2 regions of the Pseudoalteromonas carrageenovora IAM 12662 genome follow, and region 2 is predicted to be linked to the other one. Evidence: riboswitches for the same ligand, from Rfam matches in the RefSeq annotation. Region 2 holds a riboswitch; the other holds the start of a gene.
The links. A riboswitch is a leader RNA that binds a small molecule or an ion and turns the genes downstream of it on or off. The one in region 2 is predicted to bind lysine.

Region 1: another riboswitch for lysine. It lies ahead of dapA (4-hydroxy-tetrahydrodipicolinate synthase); the one in region 2 lies ahead of lysC (lysine-sensitive aspartokinase 3).

The regions. Positions count from the first base shown of each region.
Region 1 covers NZ_LT965928.1:3,368,295-3,384,979, reverse strand. Annotated here, with positions in the region: gene ALFOR1_RS15345 (spermidine synthase) at 1-548, opposite strand, end outside; gene ALFOR1_RS15340 (bifunctional GNAT family N-acetyltransferase/hotdog fold thioesterase) at 862-1,755, shown strand; gene ALFOR1_RS15335 (phospholipase A) at 1,822-2,856, opposite strand; gene ALFOR1_RS15330 (succinylglutamate desuccinylase/aspartoacylase family protein) at 3,066-4,187, opposite strand; gene ALFOR1_RS15325 (PLP-dependent decarboxylase) at 4,193-5,398, opposite strand; gene ALFOR1_RS15320 (2,3,4,5-tetrahydropyridine-2,6-dicarboxylate N-succinyltransferase) at 5,398-6,138, opposite strand; gene dapA (4-hydroxy-tetrahydrodipicolinate synthase) at 6,154-7,038, opposite strand; lysine riboswitch at 7,167-7,363, opposite strand; gene ALFOR1_RS15310 (DNA-3-methyladenine glycosylase I) at 7,557-8,261, shown strand; gene ALFOR1_RS15305 (protein adenylyltransferase SelO) at 8,264-9,673, shown strand; gene ALFOR1_RS15300 (OmpA family protein) at 10,094-11,155, shown strand; gene acnB (bifunctional aconitate hydratase 2/2-methylisocitrate dehydratase) at 11,453-14,050, shown strand; gene ALFOR1_RS15290 (2OG-Fe dioxygenase family protein) at 14,250-14,882, shown strand; gene ALFOR1_RS15285 (cysteine desulfurase-like protein) at 14,892-16,127, shown strand; gene ALFOR1_RS15280 (2OG-Fe(II) oxygenase) at 16,148-16,685, opposite strand, start outside.
Region 2 covers NZ_LT965928.1:1,428,314-1,444,998, forward strand. Annotated here, with positions in the region: gene ALFOR1_RS06545 (peptide-methionine (S)-S-oxide reductase) at 1-302, shown strand, start outside; gene ALFOR1_RS06550 (hypothetical protein) at 299-736, opposite strand; gene ALFOR1_RS06555 (DUF4136 domain-containing protein) at 1,316-1,867, opposite strand; gene ALFOR1_RS06560 (coiled-coil domain-containing protein) at 1,976-4,753, opposite strand; gene ALFOR1_RS06565 (condensin complex protein MksE) at 4,750-5,298, opposite strand; gene ALFOR1_RS06570 (hypothetical protein) at 5,302-6,573, opposite strand; gene nhaD (sodium:proton antiporter NhaD) at 6,786-8,033, shown strand; lysine riboswitch at 8,132-8,304, shown strand; gene lysC (lysine-sensitive aspartokinase 3) at 8,380-9,771, shown strand; gene ALFOR1_RS06585 (4'-phosphopantetheinyl transferase family protein) at 9,781-10,536, opposite strand; gene ALFOR1_RS06590 (sodium-dependent transporter) at 10,676-11,998, shown strand; gene ALFOR1_RS06595 (2-hydroxyacid dehydrogenase) at 12,095-13,075, opposite strand; gene ALFOR1_RS06600 (glutathione peroxidase) at 13,172-13,717, opposite strand; gene ALFOR1_RS06605 (NAD(P)-dependent oxidoreductase) at 13,839-14,720, shown strand; gene sbcB (exodeoxyribonuclease I) at 14,926-16,371, opposite strand.

The sequences.
Region 1 (16,685 bases), 1.7 Mb from region 2:
GCGTTATATATTTTTTGATAAAAAGCGTGTTCAAATAAAAACCGTGGCGCGTCTATCTGGCTAAATAAATCAAGAATAATCCAGTCATTGTTATGTGCTTTTTTTAGTATATTTTGCGCGTCATCACACTGCACATCACTTTGGTTTTTAAGCGCAAAAAAATCTGTATAACAGGCAATTATATCAGCACTTTTTTCAACTGATGTTACTTGTGCCTGCGGGTAGGTGTGTTGTAAGTAATTACGTATAGCGCCGCCGCCAAGGCCAAGCTCTAATACACGATTTGGTGGTGCTAAGGTTTGCCACTGCTTAGCCAAATAGGTTAAATGTGGAAATAGCAGGCGCTGTGGATTGTTAAGCTCTATCACCGATTGCAAAGTATCGTTAATCAGCAGCCAGCGAAGCTGTCCGGCTTGGCGAACCTGTATGTGATCGCCTGCATATTTATGCCAGTAAACTAGTTGCCCAATATCTTGGCTGTGGTTAATAAAGTGGCTACTAACTACACCCGTTAAAGGGTTTATAAAATCGCTCATAACATTTAGCATAAACTACATGGTGCACTGGGTAAAATAGTTAACTAAAATTTTAGCTATGAGCCAAATTATTTAATCTAGCTAGCGCTTAAAGTAGCGTTAAAGGTGGATTTAGTGTTCACACTTTAAATTAGTTATTTTTTCACTCGCTTACCAAAGTCGTATTGGCAGTGTTTCAAAGATGGAGTATGGTATTTGCCATAATAATTCCAACCAACTTAATCTTTAATTTTTTAATAACCAGAGCGTGGGTTAAAGAGTTATTCAGTTGGATTACATGCCGTAGCCTTTATTTTTTATTTACGGCCAAACAACAGGAGTATGTATGTTTCAGGTAAGTACACCGCAAAGCAGCGAAGATTGGCAAGCGTATTATCAATTACGATGGGAAGTATTACGTGCGCCTTGGGGCGAGCCTCGAGGCTCTGAACAAGACGACATGGAGCAAGATTCTGAGCATCGTTTTATAAAAAATAAAGAAGGCGATGTATTGGGTGTTGCACGTTTGCACTTTAATAACCATGAACAAGCGCAAGTACGTTACATGGCTGTGGCTGAAGGTAACCGAAACCAGCATATTGGTAGCCGTTTATTGCATGAGCTTGAAAAAATAGCGTGGACGCAAAATGCAGGTGAACTGGTGCTATTTGCTCGCGAACGTGCACTTGAGTTTTATAAACGCCATGGTTACGAGCTAAAAGAAAAAGCTCACCTTGCGTATGGCGATGTGCAGCATTTTAAAATGATTAAGCAAAAACCTAGTGAGCCGGGTTGGTTCCGCCACCCAAATTGGACTCAAGTACTGCAAAATATTTGGCGCGAATCAATTCCTATTAGTGATGCAATGGGTATTAAAGTAGAAAGCTACACAGATTGGCAGTTTACAACTAGTGCAGATTTAGATGCTAACTTAAACTTACATAACACCATGTTTGCAGGTTCTATTTATAGTTTAGCAACGCTTACTGGTTGGGGGGCAACGTATTTAGCGCTTAAAGAAGCGGGGCTTGAAGGTAATATTGTACTGGCCGATGCGAGCATTAAGTACTTAAAACCACTTAATACGGACCCTAAAGGCTGTGTAGAATTACAAACATGTAAAGGTAAACTGAGCGACTTAGAAACCGATGGTAAAACAAGTTACGTAGTGCCAGTAACTATTTATGATGGTGACAACGTAGTTGCAGAGTTTGAAGGTGTATTTGCCGTTAAGAAATAAGGGCAATGCTTCATTAAAAAAGCCAAGCACTAAGTAATTAATGCTTGGCTTTTTTATGCGCTGATTTTATAACAAATCAGTTAATAATATACCTACACCTATACGTTCAATATCGGCGTTGTAATCAATTAAGCTTTCGCCGTAGCCGTTAAAGTATTGTGCGTAACCACGTAAACGGCCCCACATAGGAAATGACCAATCTAATTGAATCGCACCACGGTTATCTGAATTTAAGTTATTACGTGTCATAAAGCTAAACTCATGATCTTGGTAACGGTACGCGCCGCTAAATTCAAAGTAACCCATGTATTTGTAAATGTCTGGGTTGTCATCGCCATCGGCTTCTAGTGGATCTTCTTTTTTATCTTCAGCGATTCGGTACCAAGGCTTAAAGCTAAAAACAAAACCTCTGTTTTCCCAAATGAAATCGGCGTAAATACGGTTCCATGAACGAGAGTTTGGCTGGCTGCGGCCATTAGACTGGTGCGAAATACCCAGTGCAATTGCCATTTCGTCGCCCCAAAGCACATGCTCTTCATCTAGGTAATTTACCCAAAATATTTCTGGCTCGTAGTTGGTTTCACGAAACGGTGATGAAATCTCTGAGTTATAAATCTGCCAATATGACTGCAGTGTAAAACCAAAGAATATAGCTTGGTCGTCATCAGCAAAATCATCGTATAGTGGCACTTTAATAGACAGCTGGTATTTAGCTTCTAAGTTATCAAGTGGTTCGCCATTTTCTTCATCTGTTAGCTCGTCAAAGCCATCATACGGGCGATCGTTTGGATGCGATACATACGACAGTGGCAAAATGTAGTTACGTTTATGCGGTGTAATTACGTTACGATTTTTTTTGCTTACTTCTTCGCGGGCTTTACGTTTATCAAGTGCGGTAAGTTGTTTGTTTTCTTCAAGAGCTGAACACTTTTGACGGAGTTCGTCTAAGGTTTGCTTTCCGTCGCCACCAATTACTTCGTTTAAAATACATTGCTTAACAAGCTCTATATCGTTGTCTTGTTCGTTTTCTTTTACCTCTTCTTGGGCAAAAGAGGGGGTACTAAGTAAAGCCGTGAGTGCAATCCAATAACGCCAGCTCATTGTTTATTCCTTTGAGAGTAGGGTAGATTTATAAATTATAACGTCTTTTTACATTTGTAACGGTGAACTTTTACTGAATTTACGTTTATACCATGTTATTTACGTTTGCTTGTAGTGTTTAGATCAAAAGAAAAGCGGCCTAAGCCGCTTATCTAATGTAAATTAACTTTTAAATCATTAATTTACTCTCACGCAATGAGAAGGGTGAGCTATAGCTCAAATACGTTTGTAAAAAACTTATAAAGTTCAGTGCCTTGGTTAACACTTGCCGAGGCAAAGTGCAAAATTGCAATAGCATCACAATCGAGGCTGAGCGTTTGTAGTGGCTGCTCACTCAAGTAGCGCTCCATGCGTAAAACATGTGCAATGGGCTCGCCTGCTTTAATATGCCCACCTAGTGGGGCTACATATTCAACCATGCCGCCAATAGGGGCGTAGTAAGCAAAGTAGTCATCTAAATGGCATGCGTAGCGGGTTATATTGCTCGGTTTGTGTCGTGCGTCTACCAATACATTTTTATGATTTAAGTAACTTAAAATGCTATTTGCATCGTTGAGTGCTTCTGTTAAGTCTATTTTTTCTTGGCTACCTAGCTCAACCGTAAAGGCTTCTACCTGTACGTTAAAGTCCCTGTCTTGTGCGCCAAGTGCATCACTTAGGTGCCACCATGGGCAAAAGCTTGCTTCGTCCATGGCGCCATCAAAGTCGCTTGGGATCAGCAGTACATGTTCAATATTAAAATAACTGGCGCTCTCGGTTGCATATGTTGGGCAATATAGGTGCTTACTTGAAATAGGCCCTGTGTGTAAATCAAGGACTATGTCAGCTTGGTGCGCAAGCTTTTGCAAATTAAGCGCAATGCGTTTACCCGTATTAAGTAAATAAGCTGGGCCGTTAAGTTTGGTATCTATTTCATCAATCAGGGCTTGTTTAAAGTTATTTTTTAAAGCTGCATCGTCGTACTGGCTATGATCTTTGGCAAACTGGGTGACTAAATCACTATTGTAGTGATACATACGGTTCCAGTTAGTGCCAGTAATCGGGTCGAATCGGCCAAGGGTAAATTCCCCTGATTTTTGATTACAACCTATAGGGTTAGCATAAGGTACTAAGGTAATATCGCCTTTTAAATTGAGCTGTTTTAACTGCTCTAGCAGCTGAAAAATAACCGCGTTACCTTGTACCTCGGCGCCATGCATATTGGCTTGAATATACACGCTTGGCCCGCTGCCATCGCCTTTTAAGCGATACACCGGAATAGTTAGAGGCAAGCCGTTTGCTACTTCCCCTACTATAATGTTTTCTTGGCTAATGGGTGTTGTTATGCTCATGTTTATTACCTTAAGTAGTGACTGGCATCTTCTGCTTGGCGCACACACGTGAGCTCGCCATTTTGTAACACGTATTCTGCAGCTAGTTCATGGCATAAAAAATAGGGCATGCTTTCGGTAAAACCATAGGCGCCACATTGGCTAAACACCAGCCAGTCTTGCTCGTTTAAATCGCTTGGTAGGGTATGCTCGCCTAAGCAATCAAGGGCAGTACATAATGGGCCGTATAAGCTCATTGCTTGTTCTGGCGCTGTTGACTCGCGTAGTAACGCCGCAGGAAAATCTTGGCTTGTAACAGCAGGGCGCAATAAGTGGTTAATACCACCGGTTAAAATAACTTGCTGTTGCCCGTAGTTTTGTTTGCACTCAACGACTGGGTTCGCGTAATGACCGCATTCGCCTACAGCGTAACGTCCAAGCTCCATCCAAAGCTCGTCTACACCCGCATCTTTTTTAATTTTTGCCAGCGCGGTGATTAATCCATCCCACTCAAGTGTTGCATCATTTGGTGTGTAAGGAATACCTAAACCGCCGCCTAAGTCTAAAATTTTCAGGTTTATATTTAAGTTATTAGCCAAGGTGGTAAGCGGTGCAATCATTTGCGACCACAGCTCACTTAGCTTTTGCGTGCTAAGCATGTTGCCCCACTGAAAAATATGTAGGCCATCAAAATTAAGTGCTGGGTAATCGCCAGTATTGAGCGCTTGCCATTCATCGCAACCAAGCCCAAACGGTGTAAGGCTGTCACCCCCTAATGGGTTTTTTTCACCTTCTGGCCAGCGTAATTGCACACGCAGTAATACTTGCAGCTGCGTATTTTGCAGCTGCGCTTGCTGGTTTAACCAACGTACTTGATTGAGGCTTTCGGCAACAAAAATACGCACGCCGCGCCCAATAAAGTGTTTAATTTGTTTAGGGCTCTTTGCAGGCCCTGTGTTGAGCACGCGCTGTGAACTAATACCTTGTGCAAGGACTTGTTCAAGCTCACCTTTACTTGCTACGTCAAAGTTAAATCCGGCGCTGTCTAGGCATTGAATAACCTTAGAAAGCGGATTGGCTTTTATCGCATACCAAAGCTTTACATCGGTTTGCGCAACTAAACGGGTAAGGTGTGCGTTTAGTTTGTCTAAGTCGTAAACAAAAAAAGGTGTATCAAGTTGCTGAGTAAGTGTATTTACGGCGGCCTTGATAGGCGTGCTCAAAAAGCTCATTATCGTAAAACCTCTTCTAGCAATAACGATGCATCGCTTTGCTCGTCGCGGTATTTAACAATGAGTGCACACGACATGCTTAAGCCTTGCTCACGAGCCCATTCGTTAGACGCTGGGCGAGAGCCTGGTATTACAATAGCGTACTCTGGGATTGGTTCGCCTTTATCTAGCTGGCGCTCGTTAACACAGTCGTAAACCGGAATAGTTGCAGATAAACGCACGCCTGGTGCAAGTACAGCGCCTTTTTTAACCACTACGCCTTCAACAATGACACAACCTGCGCCAATAAACGCATCGTCTTCAACCACGACTGGGCTTGCACCAATTGGCTCAAGTACACCACCAAGTTGAACAGCTGCGCTTAAATGTACATTTTTACCAACTTGTGCACACGAACCCACTAATGCGTGGCTATCAACCATAGTACCTTCGTCGATGTATGCGCCAATATTTACGTACGCTGGTGGCATAATAATAGTGCCTTTAGCTACGTAGGCACCGCGGCGAACACTGGTGCCACCTGGTACCATACGCACGCCATCTTCAGTGCTAAATTCTTGTGGTGCAAGGTTGTGTTTATCTACAAAACCGCCTGCAAACTCTGTGTTAGTGCCATTTTTAAAGGCTTCTAAAATGCCTTGTTTTACTTCTACGTTAGCTTCCCATTGGCCGCTTTCGTTTTGTGATGCTGCGCGTACTGCGCCCGATTCTAAATTATTTAGTAGTTCTAACCAGCTCATTATAAAAACCTGTGTTTAATGCCAAGATAAAATGGTGTCGTTTGCAGTGGTAATGCAATCGGTTTGCGTTAACTCAAGATGCGTTAAAGGTGGACGCAACAGTGGGCTATTTAAACGCCCTTGCTGGTGCATTAGCACTTTAACGGGAATAGGGTTTGCTACAGCAAATAGGCTATTGATAGCGCGAGTCCACTGAGCAAATAAATTGGGGTGTTGACCGCTTAGGCTGCGCTTTACAAATTCGTGTGTTTGCAAAGGCCATGCATTGGCCGCAACCGAAACTAAGCCTTTTGCACCTGCTTGGGCAAAGTAGGGCATAAGTGCATCGTCGCCACTGTATAGCGCTAAATTAGGCGCGGCTTGTCGGTATGCTTCAAATTGGGTGATGTTGCCACTGGCTTCTTTTAAAGCCCACAGTTTTGGGTGCGCTTTTAAGTTTTCAATGGTTTCGATAGGAATGCTTACACCGCTGCGCCCAGGTACGTTGTACAACATACACGGATGCGCGCTTTCGTTTAATAAGCTTTCGTACCAATGTGTTTGACCTACAGCCCCTGGTTTTGCATAAAGAGGCGAGCCTAATAAGTAGCTGTGAATAGGTAATTGGTTACAGTAGCTAACCCATTCTTTTTGTTGGGCCAAATTACTACCACCAACAGCAACCATAAGCGGTACACTGGGTTTTAATTGGCACACGTGCTCAACAATGCCTTGCTGCTCTTTAAGCGTAAGGGCTAAGCCTTCACCTGTGCTACCGAGCAGTAAAATACCGTTGTGTGCCGCTTCTTGTTCGCTAACAAGTGTTGTGAGCGTGTCGTAGTCAACATTACCTTGTTGATCAAACGGCGTAACAAGCGCTGTCCACAGTGCGTAGTCGTCTAAATTGAAGTTGTGAATCATCTCTTACGAACCTATAAGGTGTTCGAGATATTAAGGAGGCTGTATGATGTTAGCCGCATTAACGTCGTTCGAACAGTATTCGAAGAGCGAATGGGCTTAAAATAATAGGGCGCACGGCCTTATTATTTAAGACCAGAAGCTCTCCACCAAACTAATAAGCTGTTTTAAAACAGCTATTGGTGACAGTCGCTAGGATTCAACCTAGTCGCCCGAAGTAATTGCTTCGCAAAAGCGTTTACCTCTCGGCGGTATTCCCCTCACATATGCTCACTGGAGTTTGCGCTCCTAACATACGCTACCTGAATAACGCACCTCTTCTAGCCCTTTGTATTTTGTTTAACCGCAAAAGGTTTAACAAAATACAATTTAAATAGGGTAATGCGACGATTAAAACATTTTAGCCGTCTAGGTGTCAAGTTGCAGGATACAGATTAGTTCATCGAAAATGTGGGTGGTTACGTATTGGCTGCTTTTCTCGTAAACTAACCCTATGAGCAGTGATGAGGTATTTAATAAGTATGGAAAAATTTAGCGATATTTATAAGCGAGCAGTAGAGCGAAAAGGCTCTGAAAAAATGCTTAAGTTATTACTCGCAAAACCCTTATCTAAAAAAGCATTAAGCGCATTAAGTGACGACGACTGGCTTGAGGAATTTACTCGAAAAGTATTTCAAAGTGGCTTTTATTGGTCGGTAATAAACAGCAAATGGCCGGGCTTTAGAGAGGTTTTTTGGGAGTTTAGTGTTGATAAATTACTAATGATGCCGCCCGATATGCTAGAGCAAAAGGCAACGGATGAGCGCATTATTCGTAATTATAAAAAAGTGAAAACGATTCCTGAAAATGCCTACATGATCCACGAAATAGCACAGGAACATGGCAGTTTTAGCAAGTTTATTGCTGAGTGGCCAACAGATAATATTATTGGCTTGTGGGCACATTTAAAAAAACAAGGCGCCCGTTTGGGTGGAAATACTGGCCCGTATGCCTTAAGAGCGCTTGGTAAAGATACTTTTTTACTTTCGCGAGATGTAGAAAGTTACCTAAGAGCGCACAAAATTATCGATGGCGGCCTGCAAACTAAAAAATCACTCACTGCTGCACAGGCATTTTTTAACGAAATGCAAAAGCAAAGTGGTTTAAGCATGCAAGAGCTGAGTTTAATTGTGGCCTATGGTGTGGGCGACAATCGTGTAGGTATAAGCCAACAAGCAGAGGATTAATGATGAAACTAGTGCCAAGATATACAGACATAGCAGATAACTTTGCAATAGAGGATCAACCTTCAAGCGTTGCTGCCCCGCAATTGCTGCTGTGGAACGCATCGTTAGCTAAGCAGTTTAATATAGATATTGAGCCGCAGCTGCGTGCTAGTACGTTTGCAGGCAACGAATCACTGCAAATAAAGGCGGTAGCACTTGGTTATTCTGGGCACCAGTTTGGGCACTTTTCGCCGCGCTTGGGTGATGGGCGAGCACATTTACTCGGTGCTGTAAGCGACGATAAAAATCAGCTGTGGGATATTCAATTAAAAGGCTCAGGCGCTACGCCTTATTCTAGAGGAGGCGATGGCCGGTGTGCACTAGGTCCTGCTATTCGCGAATATATTATGAGCGAGGCAATGCATGGCTTAGGTATTAAAACCACGCGTTGTTTGGCTGTGGTTGGGACAGGCCAAGTCGTTTATCGTAATCCGCCGCAACCTGGCGCAGTTGTCACTCGTCTAGCAAGTAGTCATATTCGGGTTGGCTCGTTTCAATATTTAGCGACCCAAGGGGATACTGAGGGTCTTAAAAAGCTTGCCGATACAGCCATTGAGCGCCATTACCCTGAAATTAACATAACCGGGCCAGAGCGTTACTTAGCCTTTTTAGATGCAGTGATAAAAAACCAATTAGACTTAATAATTAGCTGGATGAGAGTCGGGTTTATTCATGGCGTTATGAATACCGACAACACGCTAGTAAGCGGTGAAACCATAGATTATGGCCCGTGTGCGATGATGAATGTATTTAATTTTGATACCGTATTTAGCTCTATTGATAAGCAAGGGCGTTATGCATTTGGTAATCAACCAAATATAGCGAGCTGGAACTGCGCTCGTTTAGCCGAGAGCTTAATACCGCTTATTAATGACGATGACGAGCAAGCCGTAAACTTAATGACGCCCATAATCAGCCAGTTCTCAATGCTATTTAACGATAGATACAATCAAATGTGGGCACAAAAACTAGGTTTAGCTGGCCAAAGTGAAAATGATGTTGAACTAGTAAGTAAGTTATTACTCTTATTTCAAGAGCATAAGCTTGATTACACCAACACCTTTGATGCCCTTACTGAGTCATTAAAAGGTGAATCTGTAATACCTGAGCCATTAACGCAATGGGCACAGCTTTGGAAAAGTCGAACAGATAACAGTTCTTATGAAATTATGCGAGCTGCTAATCCTCGAGTGATCCCTCGTAATCATATTATTGAAACAATTTTAGATGAATATACAAACATGGGGACTAGTGAATTACTAAAACCGTTTATGGAAGTGCTTAGTGATCCATACTTTACTAGCAAAAACATAGCTCAGTATCAGGAAGTACCTAAAGAGGACAAAGATTACCGCACATTTTGCGGTACTTAAGTGCTGGGTTAACTCATAAGTTCATGATTATAAATGGCCATATTTACTTATATACGGCTATATTTGGCTTTAAATAGTGTTCATTGATTGAGCAAAGTATATTCAAGTGGTAATATCCGCGACCGTAAAGCCAAGTAATTTTTTGCGTATATACAGTGCATATAGTTGAATTTACCTTGTATTAGCTTACAAGTAAGCGATTTATAATAAAACCACTATATTTATTGTTTGCAGGTTAGGTAAAGCGTTTAATCTCACCTACAATAAATGGTTGGATGTCGTCATAGACCATTGAAAAAATTTATAAACTTTATTTTTCGTTAAGTATCGATTAACAAAAGCTCAGGTAGTCTGTAAAAAACTGGTTGAGCTAGAATTGATTAGCTACAATTTATTGGTTGTTAAAATGGGAAGAAAACAATGAAATTAAAATCACTTACAATTGCAATCGCGTTGGCTGCAACTAGCGCATCTACTTTCGCTGCTGATAAAGAAGAAGGCTTCTACATTGGCGCATTTGGCGATTACTACGACGCATCTTGGAAAAACATGCGTGACCAAGCTGGCTTAGACGTAAATGAGTCTACAGGCTGGGGTGTTGAAGCTGGTTACCGTTTCAGCGATTACTGGAGCGCACGCCTTGAGTATGCAGACATGGATTTTAACGCTTTTGACAAAGTAGCTGGCAATCGCAATAATATTGACGGCGAGCGTTATGGTATTGATGCACTATACCACTTAGATGGTGGTCCATTTTACGGATTATTTGGTATTAAAGAAATTGATGTTGTAGATGACAACACATTCTTAAATGCGGGTGTTGGTTACCAACACTTTATTACAGATGGTTTATTTGTTAATGCAGAAACAGCTGTATACCAAGGCCTTGACCGTGGTTACACAGATGTTGGTGCAAAAATTGGTATTAACTACTTATTTGGTCAAAATGCAGCGCCAGCTGAGCCGGTTCAACCAGCTCCAGAGCCTGAAGTTGTTGAAGTTGCAGTAGTTCCTGCTGATAGCGATAATGACAACATTTTAGATGCTGATGACCAATGCCCAAATACACCTATGGAAGATGCTGTAGACGGTACAGGTTGTACATTATATGAAGACCGTGAAGTAACAACTAGCCTATTAGTTACTTTCCCACATGACTCTGCAGAAGTAGGTTCACAGTACTTCACTGATATCGCATCAGTATCTGAGTTCTTAAAAGAGCATACAGATACAACAGTTCTTCTTGAAGGTCATGCATCGGCTGTAGGTAATGCAAACTACAACAAAATGCTTTCTAAAAAGCGTGCTGATGACGTAGCGAAAGAATTAGTTAAAGATGGTATCGATGAAGACCGTATCACTACAGTAGGTCTAGGTGAAGAGCGTCTTAAGAATACAGCAAATACTAAAGCAGCTCACGCAGAAAACCGTCGTGTAGAAGCGCATGTAAAATCTATTGAACGTGTAAAAGTTAAGCGTTAATAGTAATTTACTAAATCTAGAAACCCAGCCATGTGCTGGGTTTTTTTATGGGCGGAATAAAGTGAACAAATAATCAAATAGTAATGATTATTACTTAACAAACATTCACGAAAATAGATTTTATTAAAGCCACTATTCATAATATTTATAGTCGGTATAATCAGTTGCTTAGTTGGATGGATTTTCATCTAATCATAAAAGCTTTATAATCACGCGTTAGAATACTATAAGTATTGGGTAACTTATTTGCGCATGAAGCGCTACCGAATACTTTCACGTCACCAAGAGGGCAATATTGTGCTACAAGAATATCGTAAACACGTAGAAGAACGTGCCGCGTTAGGTATCGTACCAGCGCCACTAGATGCTCAGCAAACGGCTGATCTTATTGAACTAATCAAAACGCCACCGGCAGATGAAGAAGAGTTCATCCTAGATTTATTAATCAACCGTGTACCGCCAGGTGTTGATGATGCAGCGTATATCAAAGCAGGCTTTTTAGCGGCAGTTGCAAAAGGTGAAGCGCAGTCTCCACTAATCTCAAAAGAAAAAGCAGCTGAGTTATTAGGTACAATGTTAGGTGGCTACAATATCGCTCCTATGATTGAACTTCTTGATGACGAAGCACTTGCGCCAATCGTAGCAAAAGGCCTTTCAAACACATTATTAATGTTTGATGCTTTTTACGATGTAGAAGAAAAAGCAAAAGCAGGCAATGCATATGCTAAACAAATCATCGAGTCTTGGGCTGCAGCTGAGTGGTTTACTAATAAACCAGCAGTAGCTGAAAAAATCTCAGTTACTGTATTTAAAGTAACTGGCGAGACAAACACAGATGATTTATCTCCTGCACCAGATGCATGGTCACGTCCTGATATCCCACTACATGCTTTAGCAATGCTAAAAAATGAGCGTGATGGTATTGTTCCTGATAAAGCGGGTGAAGTAGGTCCAATCACTAAATTAGAAGAGTTAAAAACTCAAGGCTTACCACTTGCTTACGTAGGTGACGTTGTAGGTACTGGTTCTTCTCGTAAGTCTGCTACTAACTCTGTACTTTGGTTTATGGGTGACGATATCCCATTTGTACCAAATAAGCGCGTTGGTGGTGTATGTTTAGGTAACAAAATAGCGCCTATCTTCTTCAATACAATGGAAGATTCTGGTGCATTACCAATCGAATTAAATGTTGATGAGTTCAACATGGGTGATCAAATTGATATTTACCCATACGAAGGTGTTGTTAAGCGTCACGGTACTGATGACGTTATCTCTACTTTTGAACTTAAATCAGACGTAATTTTAGATGAAGTACGTGCCGGCGGCCGTATTCCTCTAATCATTGGTCGTGGTTTAACAGACAAAGCACGTACATCTCTAGGCTTAGGTGCAACTGACGTATTTAAAGTACCAGCGGTAACTGAAGCTTCAGATAAAGGCTTTACACTAGCGCAAAAAATGGTTGGTAAAGCATGTAACGTTGAAGGTATTCGCCCAGGCCAATACTGTGAGCCTAAAATGACCACTGTAGGTTCGCAAGATACTACAGGTCCTATGACACGTGATGAGCTTAAAGACTTAGCATGTTTAGGTTTCTCTGCAGATTTAACAATGCAGTCATTCTGTCATACCTCTGCTTACCCTAAACCAATTGACGTAAACACTCACCATACGCTTCCTGATTTCATCATGAACCGTGGCGGCGTTTCACTTCGCCCTGGTGACGGTGTAATTCACTCTTGGTTAAACCGTATGTTATTACCAGATACTGTAGGTACTGGTGGTGATTCACATACACGTTTCCCATTAGGTATTTCGTTCCCAGCGGGCTCAGGTGCAGTAGCATTTGCAGCAGCAACAGGTGTTATGCCGCTTGATATGCCTGAGTCTATTTTGGTTCGCTTTAAAGGTGAAATGCAACCAGGTATCACTTTACGTGACCTAGTACATGCAATCCCTTACTACGGTATTAAGCAAGGCTTATTAACAGTAGAGAAAAAAGGTAAAATCAACGAGTTCTCTGGTCGCGTACTAGAAATCGAAGGTGTTGAGCACTTAACTGTTGAGCAAGCGTTTGAATTATCAGATGCATCAGCAGAGCGTTCAGCAGCAGGTTGTACTGTTAAGCTTTCTAAAGAGTCTATCAGCGAATACCTTGAGTCTAATATTGTTATGCTTAAGTGGATGATCTCTGAAGGTTACGGCGATGTACGTACAATCGAGCGTCGTATTACAGCAATGCAAGATTGGTTAGCTAACCCAGAACTTATGGAAGCTGACGCTGACGCAGAATACAAACACGTTGTAGAAATCGACCTAGCAGAGATTAAAGAGCCAATCCTTTGTGCTCCAAATGACCCTGATGACGCACGTTTACTTTCTGATGTTACTGGCGAGAAAATTGATGAAGTATTCATCGGTTCTTGTATGACTAACATTGGTCACTTCCGTGCTGCTGGTAAATTACTAGATGGTTTCACCGGTCGTATCCCAACACAACTTTGGGTTGCTCCACCAACTAAGATGGATAAAGATCAGCTTACTGACGAAGGTTACTACGGTATCTTTGGTCGTGTTGGTGCACGTATCGAAACTCCAGGTTGTTCACTATGTATGGGTAACCAAGCACGTGTTGCAGATAAAGCAACGGTTGTTTCAACCTCTACACGTAACTTCCCTAACCGTTTAGGTAATGGTGCGAACGTATTCTTAGCTTCAGCAGAGCTTGCAGCAATTGCTGCTATTTTAGGTAAATTACCTACGCCAGCTGAATACCAAGAGTATGCTGCGAAAATCAATGCAACGGCTGCAGATACATACCGTTACTTGAACTTCCACCGTATGCCTCAGTACACTAAAAAAGCAGACAACGTAATTATTCAGCAAGCTGTATAATTTAAACCTGTTTTAAAAAAAACCCGCTTAGGCGGGTTTTTTGTTGGGTTTATTTAATTTGAATAGTTCATGTTTTAATAAAGTTATATTGGATTAAATATAGCAGTCAGTAACTTTTTAGATAAATAATAAAGCAAATATTCCTCCCCATATGCATTAAAATCTCTTTTAATATTCTCATTATTTTAGGCGAGATTTTATGACTGCATTAAACAACCAGAATTTACTGCAACTACGTTTTGTTAACCAAGCAAATATTGATTTGGTTAAGCCTTCTTTTGATAACCTACCTGCAAATCCTTATGCAGATGGCGAATTTCGTAAACGTCGTTACTCAGTAATTAAATTTCAAAATGGTGCGCTAAAACTACAAGCTGCCAAAGCATTTGTTCAAGACGATTCAATTAATACTTTTCAGGGTAACGTAGAGCGTACTTACGAGAACTTAGAGCAAAGCTTACTAGAGTCTCAAGGTATGCAAAGCATTGTAAGTGAGTTTTTTGAGCTTACCGGTATTGATGAAGACCGTGATATTGAAATACACCAATTTAGAATGTTAGCTATTGATAGTGATACGCCGGCCGCGCCTGAAGGTGTGCATCAAGATGGTTTTGACCATGTATGTATATGCGGTGTTTCGCACGAAAACCTAGAAGGTGGCGAGCTACTTGTATACGAAAATAAACAAGCTGAACCATGTTTTAAAATGGAAATTAAAGACGGAATGTTTGCACTAATAAACGACCGTCAAGTGTGGCACAACGCCACACCAATGAATAAAATTGATGCTAGCAAACCAGGTTACCTGGATTGTTTTGTATTAACGTCTTAAGGAATAAGCATGAACATAGCGCAATTACGTGAGCAGTTTCCGGCATTAATGCAGAGCGTTGATGGTAAATCGCCGATATTTTTAGACGGCCCAGGTGGTTCTCAAGTGCCTCAGTCAGTGCTAAATGCAATGTCTGCTTATTTAGGGCACTACAACTCAAACCTAGGTGGCGCGTTTTTTTCAAGCGATAAAACTGTAGAACTAATGGCAAATGCTCGCCAAGCCGCAGCAGATTTACTTAATGCGCCAAGTGCACAAAATATTGTGTTTGGCCCAAATATGACGAGCCTTACCTTTAGTTTTAGCCGAGCTATTTCGCGCAATTGGCAGGCTGGCGATGAAATAATTGTAACCAACGCTGATCACTTCTCAAACGTGTCGTCTTGGCAGCAAGCTGCAGAAGATAAAGGCGTTAAAGTTAACACCGCAGTTATTAACGAAGTTGATTGTAGTTTGGATATGGCGCAATTTGAGAGCTTATTAAACAGTAATACTAAGCTTGTAGCGGTAACTTACGCTTCAAATACAACAGGTTCTATAAACGATATAAAACGTATTATAGAACTTGCCCACGCTGTAGATGCTCTTGTTTATGTTGATGCGGTACATTACGCACCACATGAACTGGTTGATGTACAAGCACTTGATTGCGACTTTTTAGCCTGCTCGGCGTATAAGTTTTTTGGCCCACACTTAGGTATGGTTTACGGTAAGAAAGAGCACTTAGACGGGTTTACTCCTTATAAAGTAGAACCTGCTAAAGACGTAGCGCCAGGTCGCTGGGAAACCGGTACTCAAAGCTTTGAAGCAATGGCTGGTTTTATTGCGGCAGTTGATTACATTGCGGCAATAAGCGAGCTTGACGGTAGTCATTCACGCCGCGAAAAGTTAAGCGTGGCTTTTGCTAAAACTAAGCAGCATGAAATGGCGCTTAGTGAGCACTTTTTAACACGTTTGGTTAATTACCCGCGTATTAAATTGTTTGGTATTGATGATTTTGATCGCTTAAACGAGCGTACACCTACTTTTGCTTTAACGTTTGAAGGTTTAGAGCCACGTGAAGTGTCTGAATTTTTAGGTAAGCAACATATCTGTGTGTGGGATGGACATTTTTACGCGCAAGGTTTGTGTAAGCAATTAGGTGTGCTTGATAAAGGCGGTGTAGTACGTATTGGTTGTATGCACTACAACACCATTGAAGAGCTAGATCAGTTGTTTAATTTATTTGATGAACTGCTCGGTTAAATGATACTAATTTTGGTGCGCTAACTTTTAGGCGCACCATATATTTGCTCTGCACGGTTAAATAGCACCCACGAGGTTAAAATATACTTATCGTTAGAGACAGGTTTATTACCTCTGTGGGTATGCGTAAAGTAGCCAGGAGCTATCACCATAGTGCCTTTTTTAGGAGCTATTTTACGGTTTTGATAATAAAACTCAGTTTCACCGCCTTCTTCTACATCGTTTAAGTAAAACATAAACAATAATACCCGGTGCAGCGCTTCATTGTGTTGTAACTGCGGATACACCTCACTGTGCCAGTAAGGATAACCACCTTTATTTACCTCGTATTTTTGCGCTTGAATGTTCCCCAGTCTAAATATTTGCTGCACTAATATAGGGAGCTGTGGTTTACCTACCTCATCAAAATTTTCTTGAGTTAAATCTACTACTTCCCCAGTTTTTGGATGATAAACCTTTAAGCCAAATGCACCAATCATCATAAAAATATGCTCTTCAACATAGTTAAAAACATGCTGTGCAGTCGTTTGTTGTATATGTTTTAATTGTTGTTCGTAT
Region 2 (16,685 bases):
TTAGCCTAAATAAGCTGTTTGACTACTTTTTTGAAATTATTGACCCATATAGTATTAATAAACAAGGAGATGACGTAGGCCCTAAATACCGCACTGCTATTTACAGCAAACACCAAAACCATTTAGACGCAGCAAGCAATTATATAAATAAGCGCAGTGATGCCGAAAAAGTTGTAGTAAGCGTTGAGAAGCTTACTAATTACGTACCAAGCGATCCTGAGCATCAAGACCGATTAACTAACAACCCTGGTGATTATTGCCATATACCCTTTGAGTTATTGTATAAATACAAAGCGAGTTAATTAAAACTATTGTTTATTTTTTGCTTAGTTTTTCTTTTTTTACGCGGAAACATGTCTCTACTTAGGTATGGTACTGCTAAAAAAAAGATCCCACATCCTAAGTAAAAAAGAAGGTTAAAAATATAAGCAAATGGAGAGGTCGAGAAAAAATAAACCTCAGATTCAACACGATAATCTGTTGGTGTATGAACATAACCGTCGTATATAGATTTTACTGCGATTATTATAAGTAATAACCCTAAAGCAAAAGAAAACAAAGAGAATGCTACTTGGTTCAACAGCATTCTAGTATTACTAATATTAGCGTGTTTTATTTTTGGCTTCTTTCTTGGTTTAGTATTATTTGATTGCTTCATGTTTACTAAAAAAAGTAATAAGCATAGCTGTAAATATTCCGGCAAAGCCAACGGTTGAGAAAATTGAGCTATATTCACTTTTAATACTGAAAATATTTAGTAGGCTAGTTATTAATAAAAGTGATATTCCAGCTGTTTTTAAAACTTCTAGTGTTTTATTTAAACCAAACCATTCAAGGCAAGAAGGGCATTGCTTTTCAATAAAAATCCTTTTTTATTAGTGTTTATTATATTTGTACTATTAATTTTATTCTGACAGCTAGGGCATGTAGGTTTCATTTTAATCCTTTATTTAACCTTTTTATTCTCTTAATACTCTAAAACAAATATAGCTTGATCTTCAGTTTACTGTAAATACCATTCGCAGGGAGTTATGTAAGTGTTTTTGCTAAAATCTATTTATAAAGGTAATACTGTCAACGCTACTTTAGATAGGCTCAAAACTTTAATTATATTAGAAAAATTATACATAATTTAAAGCTCTCCTTCTTGCACAAATAATTAGCGCCTACAACTTAAATTTAGCTCGGGGTAGTTGTAGACGTGCAGCTTGCTGACGTGACGAGCATAGCTCGTAATTACTTAAATCTAAAGTCCCAAAACAAACAGCCACAAAAAAGCTCACATACTGTGAGCTTTTAAACAACTAACTTAAACTTACAGCTGCTTGTGCGGCGGGAAGTTGCTTAAAATATTAGCGACTGTTTCTTTAATTGACGCTTCGCGTTGCTCAGGCGATTGGTTTTTCTTTAAACGGCCTTCTTTAGCACCACGCCATACAAGTTGATTTGATTCGCGGTCGATAATATCAATCACTAAAGTGCCTACTTCATACTCACGGGCTGTTGTATCACGTTGAAAACCTGTACCCCAGTATCCCCAACGAGCGCCGTAACCTACGTTAAAGGTATCTACTTCAAGCTCTTTATCTACCGATGCATGGTAGTTAACAAGTACATCCGCTTGTGCTGCGTCTACTAAGCTCATACCCAACGTTTGGCTAAGCTCTTTATTAACAGCGGTACGTACGCGTTTTTCCATTAAGCCGTTAATTTGATAATTTGTGGTGTCTTTAGTTAAGCTCGCGTTTTCTACCCAAGCAAATGTTTTAAAATTACTAAAGTTAGCTGATTTGTCGTAATCCCAATCAGGGGTTTGTGTACAGGCTGTAAGTAGTGCTAGCGCTGCAACAATAAGTATATTTTTCATTACGTTTGCTCCAATAAAATGCGTTACCTTAAAATAACACACATCATTTAAATGTGTATTATTTTAACGTTCTATATTTTAGTTTAATAGCTGAGCCTTAATGGCCAATTAACTGTGTTCGACTTCTATCCAATCTTTTTCGTCTACCCAGTTTTGTGCGCCATCTTTTACTGAACGAATAGGCACAATGTAGTCACAACTTATTTGTGGCTTAACCGAGGCAAATATAGGCACAAAGCCAAAGCTCAGTGCAGTTTCTATAATTGCTTTTTGGTTTTGCGGGTCGATATCAGCCGCTTCATCTATATAAATAGGTATACGGTAAAGGTTTTGTTCTTGATCGCTTAATAAGTAACGAATAAACAACATGCCGCATAATAACTTAATAGTAATACGAGTTCCGTTTGAGCCGGCTGAGTCTATTTTTTCAAAGTGTTCGGTTTCACCTGCGCGGTTTACCACTTCAAAACGAATGTCGAACAAATCAGTTAAGGTGAGGCCTGCTTTGTCCGAGGCAAGTTTTATTAAGTGATCTTTTGCTTCGTTTACTGCGCTTTCGCTAAAGGGTTCTTGGCTTAGTAAATCAAGGGTGTCGCCTTGCTCAAACTGATGCGACGTGCTGATAATAGTATCAATACTATCAACCAGCATTTTGCGCGGTATTACGTTAATTTTAAACGCTTGAAGGTTAGAAATACGGTGCTGGCTTATGCCTTTATTAAAGCTATTCATCTCGCGGCGAAGGCGGTCTAAATCTTCCCTCAAGCCTTTAATGGTTGCGGCTACTTCGGTTAGTGCCACGCGTCCTTGGCGCTCAACGGCATCGCGTTCGTTATCAAGGTTGTGAAATGCGCTAATTAATTTTTGGTATTTAGTAAATTCGTCGTTTTCGTTATCGAACTTAGTAATGCCTGCGTTATATACATGCAAATAGGTATTACGTACGTTTATGTCAAAATTGCGCAGCTCTTGGCAGTCTTTATTAAAGTGATGTACTAAATCGCTTAAATTATCAAAATCGACAGTTATATCAATCATGTATGGGGTTACTTTACCGCTGTATAAATCGAGAGTGTGATCAATTCGCTCGCTTTTAACTTGGCGTAGGCGCTCGGTTTGACGATTAATTTGCTCTTGTTTCGATTTAATTAACGAGCGTCTATCTGCAATTGAGCCACTATTTTTTTGAATGTCTTGCAGGTAGTCGTCAACTTGTTCGCGCTCTGCTAATAATTGCTCTTTTAGCATGGCTTGCGCGTCTACCGACTGCTGCATTACCTCAAATTGCTCTAAACGTTTTAGGGCGCTCTCAAGGCTCATTAGTTCATCGTAGAGTGCGTCTTTTTCTTTTTGTTTATCGGCAACATTTGCAGCCACTTCGCGCTGTTGTTTAAACTCTTTTAATGAGTGTTCAAGTGCACTCAACTGCGCTGTTAATTGCTCTTTGTTTTCGCCGCTTTGCATGTGTACTGGCGAGAGCTTTTTAAGTTTAATACTTGCGCCTGGAAGCGTTAGCACACCGCCTTTAACATTTTCACTTAATAGCGATAAAAACTCCCCAAAGGCGTCTTCGTCATTAATGGTTATATCGCCATTAGTGGTGGTTGCAAACGAGAGTAGGTCGGGGTTTAAAATGCGCGATATTTCTTCTACTTCTTTAAGTGATAGGTCTTCGCGCATACGGGTAAACAAATTAAACTCAAGGTTTTTAAGCTGCAGTTTTAAACTTTTGATTTGTTTTTGCGTTTCGCTAATACGGTAATCAAGCGTGTGCAGGCTTTGCCCTTGTGCGCTGGTAATAGAGTGCGAAAGCGACTCGTAGTCTTGCTTAAGTTGGCCAAGGTTGGTTTTAATTGTGGCTTTATTTACCAGTTCAAACTCGCTTTTAAGGGCGCTGTAATCTAAAAACCATTGCTCAATTTGAGTTTGTTTGCGCTCTATATCGCGCGATTGCTGTACGTATAGGCTTTGTTTTTTCTCAAATTCGTGCTTTTCGTGTTCAATGTCTTCAAGTGCTATACCAAGTTCACTAAGCTGCTCTTCTTGGTAGGTGTCAAAGTCAATGAGTGCTTGGTCAATTTTAGGCGCGTACGCTGCTAATTTACCTTTAAGCACGGTTTGATTTTCAAGCATTGATTCAAGTGCGCTTATTGGCTCTTGCATTGATTCAAGGGCTTTTAATTCGCGCTTAGCCCGGTTTACTTTGTCAAACGAGCGACGCCATACTTCGTAAAAATCAACCTTAGAGTTTGACATATGTCGCTCAAACACACGCAGCATAAAGCGTTTAACATCGCTTGCGCCTAATTTGTGTAAGTTAAGAATACGCCTAAAAATTTCTTTATAAATAGCGGAGTCTTGCACGTTATTAAGCGGGATCATTTTTAAATTAATGTCGCCATCAAACGGGGTTGCGCCACCGGTAAGTAGGGCGTTCAGCTCTTGTGCTTTTAGCTCAATAGGGTTGTAATTAAGCGATTTTAAATGATTAAACAGCCTGGTAAACTTAATTATGGTATTACCTTGCGTGTACTGCTCTAAATCAAGTTTGCCCTGGTAACAAAAGTACTGATGTGCGTAACCGGCTATTTTACCAAGGCCCGCTACACCAATAACAACCGAGCCATGAGGGAGGTTAGCTTCTAGTAAAATGTACGACTGATCCGATGAAAAATAAAACTTACGGGTTTCATCTAAATCGTGTCCGTCCCATTCGGTTAAGCGTAAATCGTTAATAAGCGGAAATTGCAGAGCGTTAATAACCGAGCTTTTACCGGTATTGTTAGGTGCACAAATAGAGCTGCTTTTATCAAGCGGGATCACACATTTTGCATAGCCTGCAGTATTAAGTAAGGCGAGTTTACTCAGTCCGTATAGGTTTTTCATTCCTCGTCCTCCGTAATGTAGGTTTCTTCGTTTACTTCCATGAGTGCATCAATATAGCGGTGAATAGGCGCTTGTAGCATAAATCCGCCTTCTACTTCGCGGGCAAGGCCTAAACGTACCATGCGCAGGTATACGTCTTTACGTAAATCTGAGCCCGAAAATATCTCAAGCTGATCAAATAAGTGTTTGTTAATTTGCACTAAGGTTTGCATCAATTCTAAATCGTTTACGTCATCAAACAAGGCGCGCATTGGGTCTTTACCCGTATTGGCAAAATGCTCAATTAAAATGTAAATAGTAAGTGCGATAGCACGGGATATTTTGCCCATATTTGGCGTGCTTTCGTCACTTGTAAAGTAGTAAAAGCCGCGGCTGTCGTGTTTTAAATCGTGGCCAAGGGCGTTAAATAAAGCACTGTAGGCGTCTATGTGTTGGTCAAGCTCTTGCCACATTACGTTGTCTTGTTCGCAAATATGATAACCCGCAACTAATTTTTTATTAATGGCTTGCAGGTGTGTTAGCTCGTCTAGGTTTATATGTGTCATGTGTTACTCGTCTGCCTTTGTATCTGGCTGAGGCGCTGAATTAAATGGGTATAATGAAAAGTGTTGGCCGGCTATTTTTACGCGCGTTTTTTCATCGCTTTGGCTAATATGCACGTCGCTGTCGCTGACTAGTTTTTGATACAAAAATAGCATTTCGTCGGCGTCTAGGTCGGGATAGCTTTCATCTAAAAATTGCAGCAGTGGTTGAGGCTTTTTGCGTTTTTTATTAAAGCGTTTTGCAAAGGTTTTTTTAACATCGTGGTAATCAGGAATGTTAGGCGTTACAAAAGCCGGTACGTCTTGTTGCTCTGGAAGCTGGTATTCTTCATGTTCAAATTCCACTAAGCTTGCCATGTAAGCCACTATATGGCGCTGCTGCCCAAGCGAATAGCGCTGCGCATCGCTTACAAAGTTTGGCTGTACCGCACTCAGCATGTTGTCTACGCCATTTTTACGCACCAGGCCGAGCACTTTTGCCGCTTGGCGGGTAATTAAGTTATTACGGCGTAGTTCTTCGCGCAGTGGCATGAGCATATCGGCACTTTTACGTAAGCTTTCTCGGCCAACTAAATGCATTTCGAGTATACGGGTACGTAACTGCTCAAGCATGCGTTTGTCGTTGTAGGCTTTACCCGAGCGCTCAATGTGCTCTATTTGCTTACTTATTTGTTGCTCAATAATTGTAAAGCAGGCATGAAAATCGCCCCTAATATCGACCATTTCAAGCATCGGCTCTATGTATTCGTCAAAGGCTTCTATTACGGCTTTGTAGCGCTTTTGTAAAGATTGCACAGCGTGATCAGACTTAGCTTGCTCAACAATATTTAATATGGCGTTTTCGTTGTGCGCGTAGAGCTTCATTATTTTACGCACCCGATCATCCATAATGCGGCTAAAACGGCGCAAATCGTCAAAGTCTTCCATTTCGCCAGCATTATCTAAACGGTTTCCTAGACGGGCTAAGTCATCAACCAAAACGCTAATTTCTTGTGCTAAACCTAGGTGTTCTTCTTGTAATAAAAAGGTCGCAAAATCGGCAATGGCACGGTTAATTTCAAGCTGAGAAGATTTAGCCAATGGAATGAGTATATCTTGATTGAGCAAGCGATTTGTTTCTTTGTATATGCGCTCGTTTGTCCATGTGGGCTGCTTTTGCTTAATGGCGTTTTGTACGTCTTTTAGGCTAAAGTCGGCCATTTTAAAACGTTTAAATAATAGCTCTAAAACACCCCAATGTTCGCTAAGGGTATTTAGCAGCTTTTTAGCTGGGATCATATGAGGTTACAACATCCTAGTATTTTATTATTGAGTTCTTACAAAGGACTCATTATTACGTATTTTGCCTGCATATAGTATTCGTTTTTAAGACCATTTAATAATAGTTTTTGCACATCTGTGGTGCTAAAATCCGCACCAAAATTAGGAACGATCAAATGTGAGTTATTTGAACGTTCTGTTAAAACTATATCAAAGGTTATTTAACTACCATGGTCCCCTCGATAATTTTAACCCTAATAGCGATTGCCTTTTTACTGATCGTTATAGAAGATATAATTCACGTAAATAAAGCTAAAACAACACTCTTTTTTGGAACGCTTTGTTGGATTATACTTTTTGTTAACCCTCTTCATGGGCAAAGCCCAGCAACTATTCAGCATCTTCTTAACGAAAACATATTAGAAATAGCCTCACTGTGGCTGTTTTTAATGGCCGCTATGACCTTTGTTGCGTATTTAAACTCTAAAGGATTTATAGAAAATATTGTGCACCGGGTTATGCCTAAAAGCATTAGCGAACGGCAGCTTATGTTTTTAGTGGGCGGCTTTGCTTTTTTGTTTTCGTCTATTTCTGACAATGTAACCGCTACGCTTATATCACTTGCTGTGGTTATGTCGTTAAATCTTGAAACTAAAAAGCTCATTAAATACGCCACACTTATTGTGTTTGGGGTTAACTCTGGCGGTGTATCGCTAATAACCGGTGATGTAACCACCTTAATGATATTTTTGGACGGCAAGGTTTCTATTGCAAACTTATTACTGCTTATAGCGCCTGCGTTTATAAGTGTAATGCTATTAGCGCTTTTACTCTCTATTGGTATGAAAGGGCAAATAGAGTTTGTGGGCTCGCAAAAAAAACGTATAGAAAAAACCGACATTACCATCGCCATCATTTTTTTATCAACCGTGGTAAGTACGTTAACACTTAGCGTAATTTATAGCGTACCGCCGCTATTAACGTTTTTATTTGGCTTATCGGTTATGTTTTTAGTGGCGCAATTTTTAATGCGCAAAAAAGATATAAACAAAGACATCATCGATTTTGTGCGCGACATAGAATACGACACGCTACTGTTTTTTGTGGGTGTGCTTTTACTTGTTGGCGCATTAAAAGAAATTGGTATTTTAAGTAAATTTACCGATTTATATACAGTAATGGCACCTGAATACGCTAACTATTTAATGGGAATACTATCGGCAGGGGTTGATAACGTACCGCTTACTGCTGCGCTATTAAAAGCAGATATAGTAATGAGTCAGCAACATTGGTTGTCGTTTACCTATGCAACAGGTGTAGGTGGGTCAATGCTTATAATTGGTTCGGCAGCGGGTATTATTGCCATGAGCAAACTTAAAGCACTTACTTTTACTAGCTACTTTAAATTATCGCTGCAATTATTAATTTGTTATACCGTAGGTTATGCAGGCGCTTACTTTATGGGTGGTTTTGTTTAATATTTACTATAAATGCTTGACACCTAGACGTCTAAACGATAACTTTCAAAGCCCCGCTAATTAGCGGGGCTTTGTTTTATTAGCCAATGGTTAATAAAGCATTCAGAAGAGGTGCGATACTTAGGTATTTAATGGTAGGTGACGAACGCCAATAACCATTAAAGAGGGAAGTACTCGCCGAGAAAAACAATGGTACGTCGCTATTGTTTTTCGGTTTATGGGGCTGAATCCTCAAAACTGTCACCAATATAGGTGGAGAGCTTCTGGCAGCGGACTTATCTTCAAGCATTCCTTTGCCAAGTTCTTCTTGTTTTATTGCGGTTTGGATACCGCGAAAGGAGACTAAATGACTACCCAATCAGCGCCACAAACAGTGCCTAAAACAGAGTTCAGCGCAAAATCAGATTACATCGTTGCCAAATTTGGCGGAACCAGTGTTGCAAACTTTGAAGCGATGAGTCGCTGCAGCGAAATTATCGTTGCAGATAAAAGCGTACGTATTGTAGCTGTGAGCGCCAGTGCCGGCGTAACTAATCACTTAGTTGCACTGTGTAAATCAAGTATTACCCCAGAGCAGCGCCAAGAACACATAGACGGCGTGCTAGCCATTCAGCACGCTATTTTAGATGAATTATCGCTTGATGCCGATTTAGCCGTAGGCTTTAACGAAACATTAAAAGCATTCCAAACACTAGCGCTTGAAACACTAACAACTGATCAGCAGCACGATGAGCTACTTAGCTTTGGTGAGCGTTTATCGTCGTACTTATTTGCACAAGTGCTGCGTTTAAAAGGCTTAAATGCTGACCGTTTTGATGTACGAAAAGTACTTAAAACCGACAGCCAGTTTGGTAAAGCAACACCTAATGTTAAAGCCACAGCGCAAGCGGCTAAAGAAGTATTAATTCCGCTATTAGATGAGCAGGTAATTGTGACTCAAGGTTTTGTTGGCAGCGACGAATTTGGCCAAACAACCACGCTTGGCCGTGGTGGCTCAGATTACAGCGCTGCATTACTTGCTGAAGCGATTAACGCTAAAAGCGTACATATTTGGACCGACGTAGTGGGTATTTTTAGCACAGACCCTCGTTTGTGTGCAAAAGCAACACCTATAGCCCGTTTAAGCTTTGACGAAGCCGCAGAAATGGCCACCTTTGGCGCAAAAGTATTGCACCCAGCCACTATTTTACCAGCGAGTCGCAGCCACATTAATGTATTTGTAGGTTCAAGCCGTGAGCCAGAGCGCGGTGGTACATGGATTGAGCGTGAAAAATCGCAGCAACCAGGTATACGCGCCGTAACACAACGTAAAAACCAAATATTGCTCACCCTTAAAAGCCCTGAAATGCTATTGGCAAGTGGCTTTTTAGCCCGCGTGTTTACCATTTTAAGTGAGTTTAATATATCGGTAGATTTAGTTACTACCTCTGAAATAAGCGTAGCCATTACCCTCGATAACGCGCCTAATGCCTCTCGCCCAGAGCTTGAGCAAGCGTGTTTAGATAAGCTTGCTGAATTTTGTCATGTATCGGTTGAAAACAACTTAACGTTAGTGGCGCTTATTGGCTCAGAAATACAGCTTCGTCAGCACGAAATGAACCTAATGAATGTACTAAAAGAGTTTAATATTCGTTTAATTTGCCATGGTGCAAGTAAGCACAACCTTTGCTTTTTAGTAGAGCAGGGCGAGTCAGATAACGTGGTACAAGCTATACATAGCCGCCTATTAGAGGTGTAAAATAAACAGTTAAAGTATAAAGTCTGTTATTAAAAAGCATCGCCAGTCGGTGCTTTTTTTATGCGCTACAGTTACATCAAATTGGGTGTGTTTGTCATTACTTTCAACGGTAACACAGTTACTTGACGCACTGAGTGTTGCCATATTTAACTCGTTAAACACATTAGGGCTAAGCAATTTAGCAATAGGGCGGCTGGTGGCTTTAGCAAGCGACTCTTTTAATGTCCAAATTCTAAAAAAGGTATTAGCTTGGGTTTGCGTATTACTTGGCTTGGCAATTAGTGCTATTTCGTCTGCGTGATAAAAATGCTTAGCGAGCTTTTCAAATGGGCGCTTTAAGCTTATTTTTTCAATATCAAAACCAAACTCAGTTTTAGCTAAGTTAAGTGCTACGCCAACCAAACCATGAGAGTGCGAAATACAGGTATTAATAACCTCGTCACTAACATATAACTGTAGTTTTGCGCTCGCTTCGTCAAATTGAGTGCTCATAGCATTTAGCGGTGTGTTTGCGTAGTGTGGCTTAGCTATTTTAACCAGCTGTTTTAGCAATATACGGGTAGCCAAGTATTCTTGTTTTGCTTGCGCTCTTTTACGGCGGTTTATAACGCTCAGCTCAAACGGGCTAAAGTAATCAGGTAAATTAAATTTACTCACATCTAGTTTTGTAGCATCAAATAATAAAATACTGTTATTAGCTAACGGTAAGTTTGTTAATTGAATAGGAGTAATACTTAAGGTGTTTTTAAAATAATGTGCGGTCATAAATGCTTAAAATGAGTGAGCCGCTGTAATTATGAGCGGTTAGCAGAGCTTATTTATTCAACGAGCAATTTTATTACTCAGCTGGCATGAAATATGGTTTAATTCACAACTATCAAAATAATAACAGATTTGTAGATGTATGGCACAAGTGCGTGATGGCTTTCAAAGCCGATTTGGTTTTGTTTTAGCCGCTGCTGGCGCAGCAGTGGGTTTAGGTAATATTTGGGGTTTTCCTACACAAGCGGCCAACCATGGTGGTGGTGCATTTTTACTCGTTTACTTTATTGTCATTTTTTTATTGGCATTGCCGGCGCTTTATACTGAGCTTTACTTAGGTCACAAGGCACAAGCAAATCCAGTAAAAGCCCTTGGCGATGCATGGCAAAATACTAATAAAAAAATAGGTGCTGCCGCAGGTTATATTGGCCTTGCGGGCGCTGTGGTTATGCTTAGTTTTTATTCTATTGTAGCTGGGTGGATGCTTTCATACGCCATTGAGCCCATAACCTCATTTTTTGGCTTTGATGCCGCAAGCGACTTTTTACACAGTGACTCGGTACTGCGTAATTTTGTATTTACGCCACTTATGCTTATTTTAACAGCCAGCATTATTTTAAAAGGGGTTAAGTCGGGTATTGAAACCTGGTCGCGCCGTTTAATGCCGTTGTTACTGGTTTTATTAATTGGCTTAATTGTTTATATAGCCAGCTTAGATGGCGCAAGCGAAGGTTTTGCCGCGTATTTAATACCTGATTTTAGCCAAGTGCTCGACCCAAATTTAATTATTGCAGCAATGGGGCAGGCGTTCTTTTCGCTCTCATTAGGTGTAGGTTGTATGATGATTTACGGCTCGTACTTACAGCCAGATGCAAACCTTCCAAAACTAACCGCAAGCGTTGCACTACTCGATACAAGCGTGGCGTTTTTAGCCGGTTTACTCATTGTGCCTGCCATTTATGTAGCGCAGCATAACGGTGTTGAAGTGTTTAACGGCGGTAAATTAATTGGCGAAGGGCAGCTTATTTTTGCCATTTTACCAGAGCTATTTAACACGATGGGCGAAATTGGTTTATTAGTCGGCTTGTTGTTTTTTGTACTTATGTCAATTGCATCGGTTACATCAACTATATCAACCACTGAGATCCCGGTTGCCTTTTTAGTCGAAAACCATAATGTGAACCGCACTAAAGCAACGTGGGCAGTCAGTTTAGTCGTACTTATATGTGCAAGCGCGATTATATTAAACTTTGATTGGTTATTTGGTTTGGTAATTATGCTGTTTACCCAATACCAATTACCGCTTATGGGATTATTTTACTTTATTACAGTAGGTTGGATGTGGCAGCGTGGGAATAAATTACATGAAGCAACAACAGGGATTCACTATTGGTTTGCTCAGTACATTCGTTTTGTGTGCCCAATATTAATGACCCTGGTATTTGCTAACGTAGCCTTTGGGTGATTATGGCTAAGCCATAGAGCTAGCATTAAAAATAGATTAATAAAGCGAAGTGAACTTATAAACTCACTTCGCTTTTTTGTGTCTATTTAAAATAACTTATAAAACCTCATTAGTTAGCGGCTTACTTTCACAAACTTCCAGCGCATTTTGTATGGTTGTATTGGCAATCTCGGTAAGTGCTTCTTGGGTAAAAAATCCCTGATGACCTGTTACTAATACATTTTTAAAACTGACTAAGCGCGAGAATATATCGTCTTGATTTATTTCATCGCTGTGGTTTTTAAAAAATAGCTCAGACTCTTGCTCGTACACGTCGAGCCCTAAATACCCCAGTTTTTTAGTTTTAAGTGCGTTTATACACGCTTTACTATTAAGCAGCGCACCGCGAGAGGTATTAATAAGCATAACGCCGGGTTTCATTTTATTAAATGCTTCATCATTTATTAAGTGGTGAGTTTGATCTGTTAGTGGGCAGTGCAGTGAAATTATATCGCTTTTAGTGAGCAGCGAATCTAAATCGGTAATGGTGTAATTACCAGGTTGTGCATATGGGTCGCACACTAAAACGTTTGCACCAAAGCCATTTAATATATTACAAAGCGCAAGGCCAATTTTACCGCAACCTATTATTCCAACCGTTTTGCTGTGCAGGTTAAAGCCTAATAAACCGTTTAAATCAAAGTTGTCTTCGCGTACGCGGTTATAGGCCTTATGCGTTTTACGGCTAAGCGTAAGCATAAGTGCAATACAGTGCTCTGCTACGGCTTCTGGGCTGTATGCGGGTACGCGTAATACGTTCATGCTATTTGCTTTTGCAGCAGGTAAATCTACGTTATTAAACCCCGCACAACGTAGTAAAATGGTTTTTATACCAAAGCTTGCAAGCTGCTTTATTACAGCGTCATCAACGGTGTCGTTTACAAATACACATATAGCATCAAAGTCTTTAGCTAAAATGGCGGTGTTTTGATTAAGAGATTGCTCTAAATAAGTAATCGATACACTACCTTGGCCTGTAATGCTTTGCTCAAAAAAAGGCTGCTCGTACTTTTGAGTGCTAAAAAAAGCAATGTTCATGTTATTAGCTCCAACGCTTATATGCTCATCTTTATAACATTAAACTACTTTTAGGTAATCCGCTTTAATAAGCGCCACTTTATTGTTTTAAAATAACTAAATGCCTTTTAATGCTGCAAAGTTTGTTACTATTTTTGGGCTTTTTTTACCACTCGTTTTTTTTTGCAAGTTGGCTTCAATAACGTGTTTTAGCGTTTCGGGCTTGGTACGTGGTGCGTAACGCGCAACTAGTTGCCCTTCGGTATTAATTAAAAACTTTGTAAAGTTCCACTTTATTGCGCGGTTTTGAGAAATACCACGCGTATGCGATTTTAAATAATTAAACAGTGGGTGTGCTTCAGGGCCGTTTACCATTACTTTCCCAAACACCTCAAACGATACGTTAAATTGCGCTTGGTAAAAGTCTTTAATGGCTAAATTATCAAGAGGCTCATTTTGACCAAATTGATTACACGGAAACGCCAATATTGTAAATCCGCTGCTTTTGTATTCTTGATACAGCTTTTCGAGGGCGCTTAATTGCACCGAAAAGTTACACTTACTGGCTGTATTAACAATAAGTATGGTTTTGCCCTTTAACTGGCTAAGAGGAAAACTTTCACTGTTATAAAGTGGTGCGTTAAATTGATAAATGCTATCCATAGGTTACCTACTTAATTTCCAAATAGTGGAAATTTTATAAAGACTTTCATTCGCTTTTTCGCTACCCGATTGACATAATCGAGGCCTAGTTTCTAAGTTATCAGTTTAATAGGTCATTTTTATGTCAATGAAAGTCGCATTTATAGGTTTAGGCGTAATGGGTTACCCAATGGCGGGTCATTTAGCAAAAGCAGGGCACAGTGTATGTGTTTATAACCGTACTACAGCTAAGGCCAAAACGTGGACAGAACAATACTCTGGTTGCTTTGCGCCCACTCCACGCGAAGCGGTAAGTAATGCCGAAATAGTTTTTATGTGTGTTGGTAACGATGACGACTTACGTTCTGTAGTATATGGCGACGACGGTGTTTTAGCGGGCATGCTGCCGCACACTGTTTTAGTTGATCATACAACAACCTCAGCTGAAGTAGCCCGTGAGGTAGCAGCAAAAGCGGCGCTGCAAAATATCGACTTTATAGATGCGCCTGTATCGGGCGGGCAAGCGGGCGCTGAAAATGGTGTTTTAACGGTAATGGCCGGTGGCAATGAAACTGTATTTGCAAAAGCACAGCCTGTAATGGCGGCATTTAGTCGTTTTAGCCAGTTGCTAGGCGAAGTTGGCTCTGGCCAATTATGTAAAATGGTTAATCAAATCTGTATTGCCGGCGTAGTGCAAGGCTTAGCCGAAGGCCTGCACTTTGCTAAGCAAGCAGGCCTTGATGGCGAAAAAGTAATTGAAACCATATCAAAAGGCGCAGCCGGTTCGTGGCAAATGGAAAACCGCTACAAAACAATGTGGGCAGGTGAGTACGAGTTTGGCTTTGCGGTAGATTGGATGCGTAAAGATTTAGGTATCGCACTTGATGAAGCTAAAAACAACGGCGCTACTTTACCGATGACTGCAACAGTCGATCAATACTACGCCGATGTACAAGCACTTGGCGGCGGCCGATACGACACCTCAAGCTTACTTGCACGAATAGAAGCGCTGCATAAAAAATAACGTTTCACATTTTAAAGATTTAAAGATGCGCTTTTCGCGTGAGCAAACTCAACGTCTACCGCGAAGGCGTAGGTATGGAGTTTACTTATAGACCCGAATTGCTTGCGTGACGGGCGAAGCCCATAATAATTTAAACAAAAACGCGACGCTTTAATTACTAAGCGTCGCGTTTTTTAATGCGTTATACAAACAAACTTAAAGCAAATTACATGCTCTGCGCATAGTTATAAAGCGCCTTTAAAATGGTTAGGTTCTTTTCGCTGTCGTCGTGCTCATGGGCCAAGTTTTCAAGGGTGATCATAAAATCTTGAGCGCTAATTGATGGTTGATCTTCCCCGTGCATTAACTTGTTTTGACAATACTGGCGCCATTGATCAAGTTCTTGCTGGTTTAGTGTTTCTGGCCAGTTTCGTGCACGGTATCTAAACAGTAATGTATTGAACTTTTTATCTTCAAAATCTAAATTTAAACCCGCGAGCTCGTCTGGCTTAGTATCGCGAATAATCGCAAATTTAGCTTTGTCGGCGTGGCTTGTAAAGCCATCGTAAAGTAAGTAATCAACATTAGTGGTTGCGCTGTAATCGCCTTTTTCGTTAAACACTTCAGTTACCTTATCGCGAAGGTCGGTATTGGCTTTTAAAATAGCTAAGTTAGCTAAGCACTGCTCGCGGTCAATGCCAAGGCGGGCAGCGTTTTCAGGTAATAAGGTTTTAGCTGGGGCTAAAATAGGGCACTTGTTTAAATGCACTAGTTTTAAGCCAACAGGTAAATCGTCCTCGGCTAAATCTACGCGTTTGGTGTATAAACGTTTACGTAACTCTTCTACGTTTAAATCAATGAGTACTTGCGGGTTTTGGGTTAAATCAAAACAAATAACGGCGTTATTATTTACCGGATGAAAGCTCATAGGCGCCACCCATGTTGTACAACCTTGCGTTGCAGGAATACGCGATGATGTATGTACAAGCGGAGTCATGTTAAATACATCAACTAGATCACCGAGCGCTTTTTTATTCCGCAGTCCAAAAAAGAAGTTATAAAGCTTTGGCTGTTTTTCTTTTATTAGTTTAGCCAGTGCAATAGTAGCGGTCACATCGCTTAGCGCATCGTGCGCTGCGGCGTGTTCAATACCATTAGCTACAGTTAAATGTTCTAACTTAAAGCTTGGGCTGCCATCTTCTTTTAACGGCCATTCAATGCCCTCAGGGCGAAGCGCATAGCAAGCACGTACTAAATCAATAATATCCCAGCGGCTATTATTGTTTTTATATTCACGCTCGTATGGGTCGTAAAAGTTACGATAAAAGCTATAGCGGCTTACTTCGTCATCAAAGCGAATACTGTTATAACCAGCCACACAGGTATTTGGCGCACTAAATTCGGCATGAATCTTTGCTATAAACTCAGCTTCTACCAAGCCTTTTTTCATCGCCACTTGTGGCGTAATACCCGTGATTAAACACGCCTCAGGGTGAGGTAAGTAATCCGCTTGTGGCTTACAATATTCAATAAGCGGCTCGCCAATTACATTTAAATCAAGATCGGTACGAATACCTGCAAATTGGCTCGGCTTATCCTTTTGAGGGCTCGCCCCCCACGTCTCGTAGTCGTGCCAATAGATTGTTGCTTGATTTTGCTCTTGATATGCCATGCTGAAAACCCTGAGTAGTTAACTTTAAAGCGCCTAAATACGCGCCAAGTTACTAAAATTATGAATTATTTAGATTATGGCATATGGGCGGAGGAGTTTATAGGTTTGCGATTGATAAGGGAGTTAAATTAGTTGGTGTTAACTAATTATATTTAATGCACTTGCTATAAATTGCTTACTAGTTTGGCATTAGACTAAAGTCTATAAGTTAATTTTCTTCACTTATTGGTTTTGTTTTAATCGTTTGTCGTTTTTATGGTAATTCTCTAAAGTTCAGTTGTCGGCAACAAGCACGACTTAACCAAACAGGATTA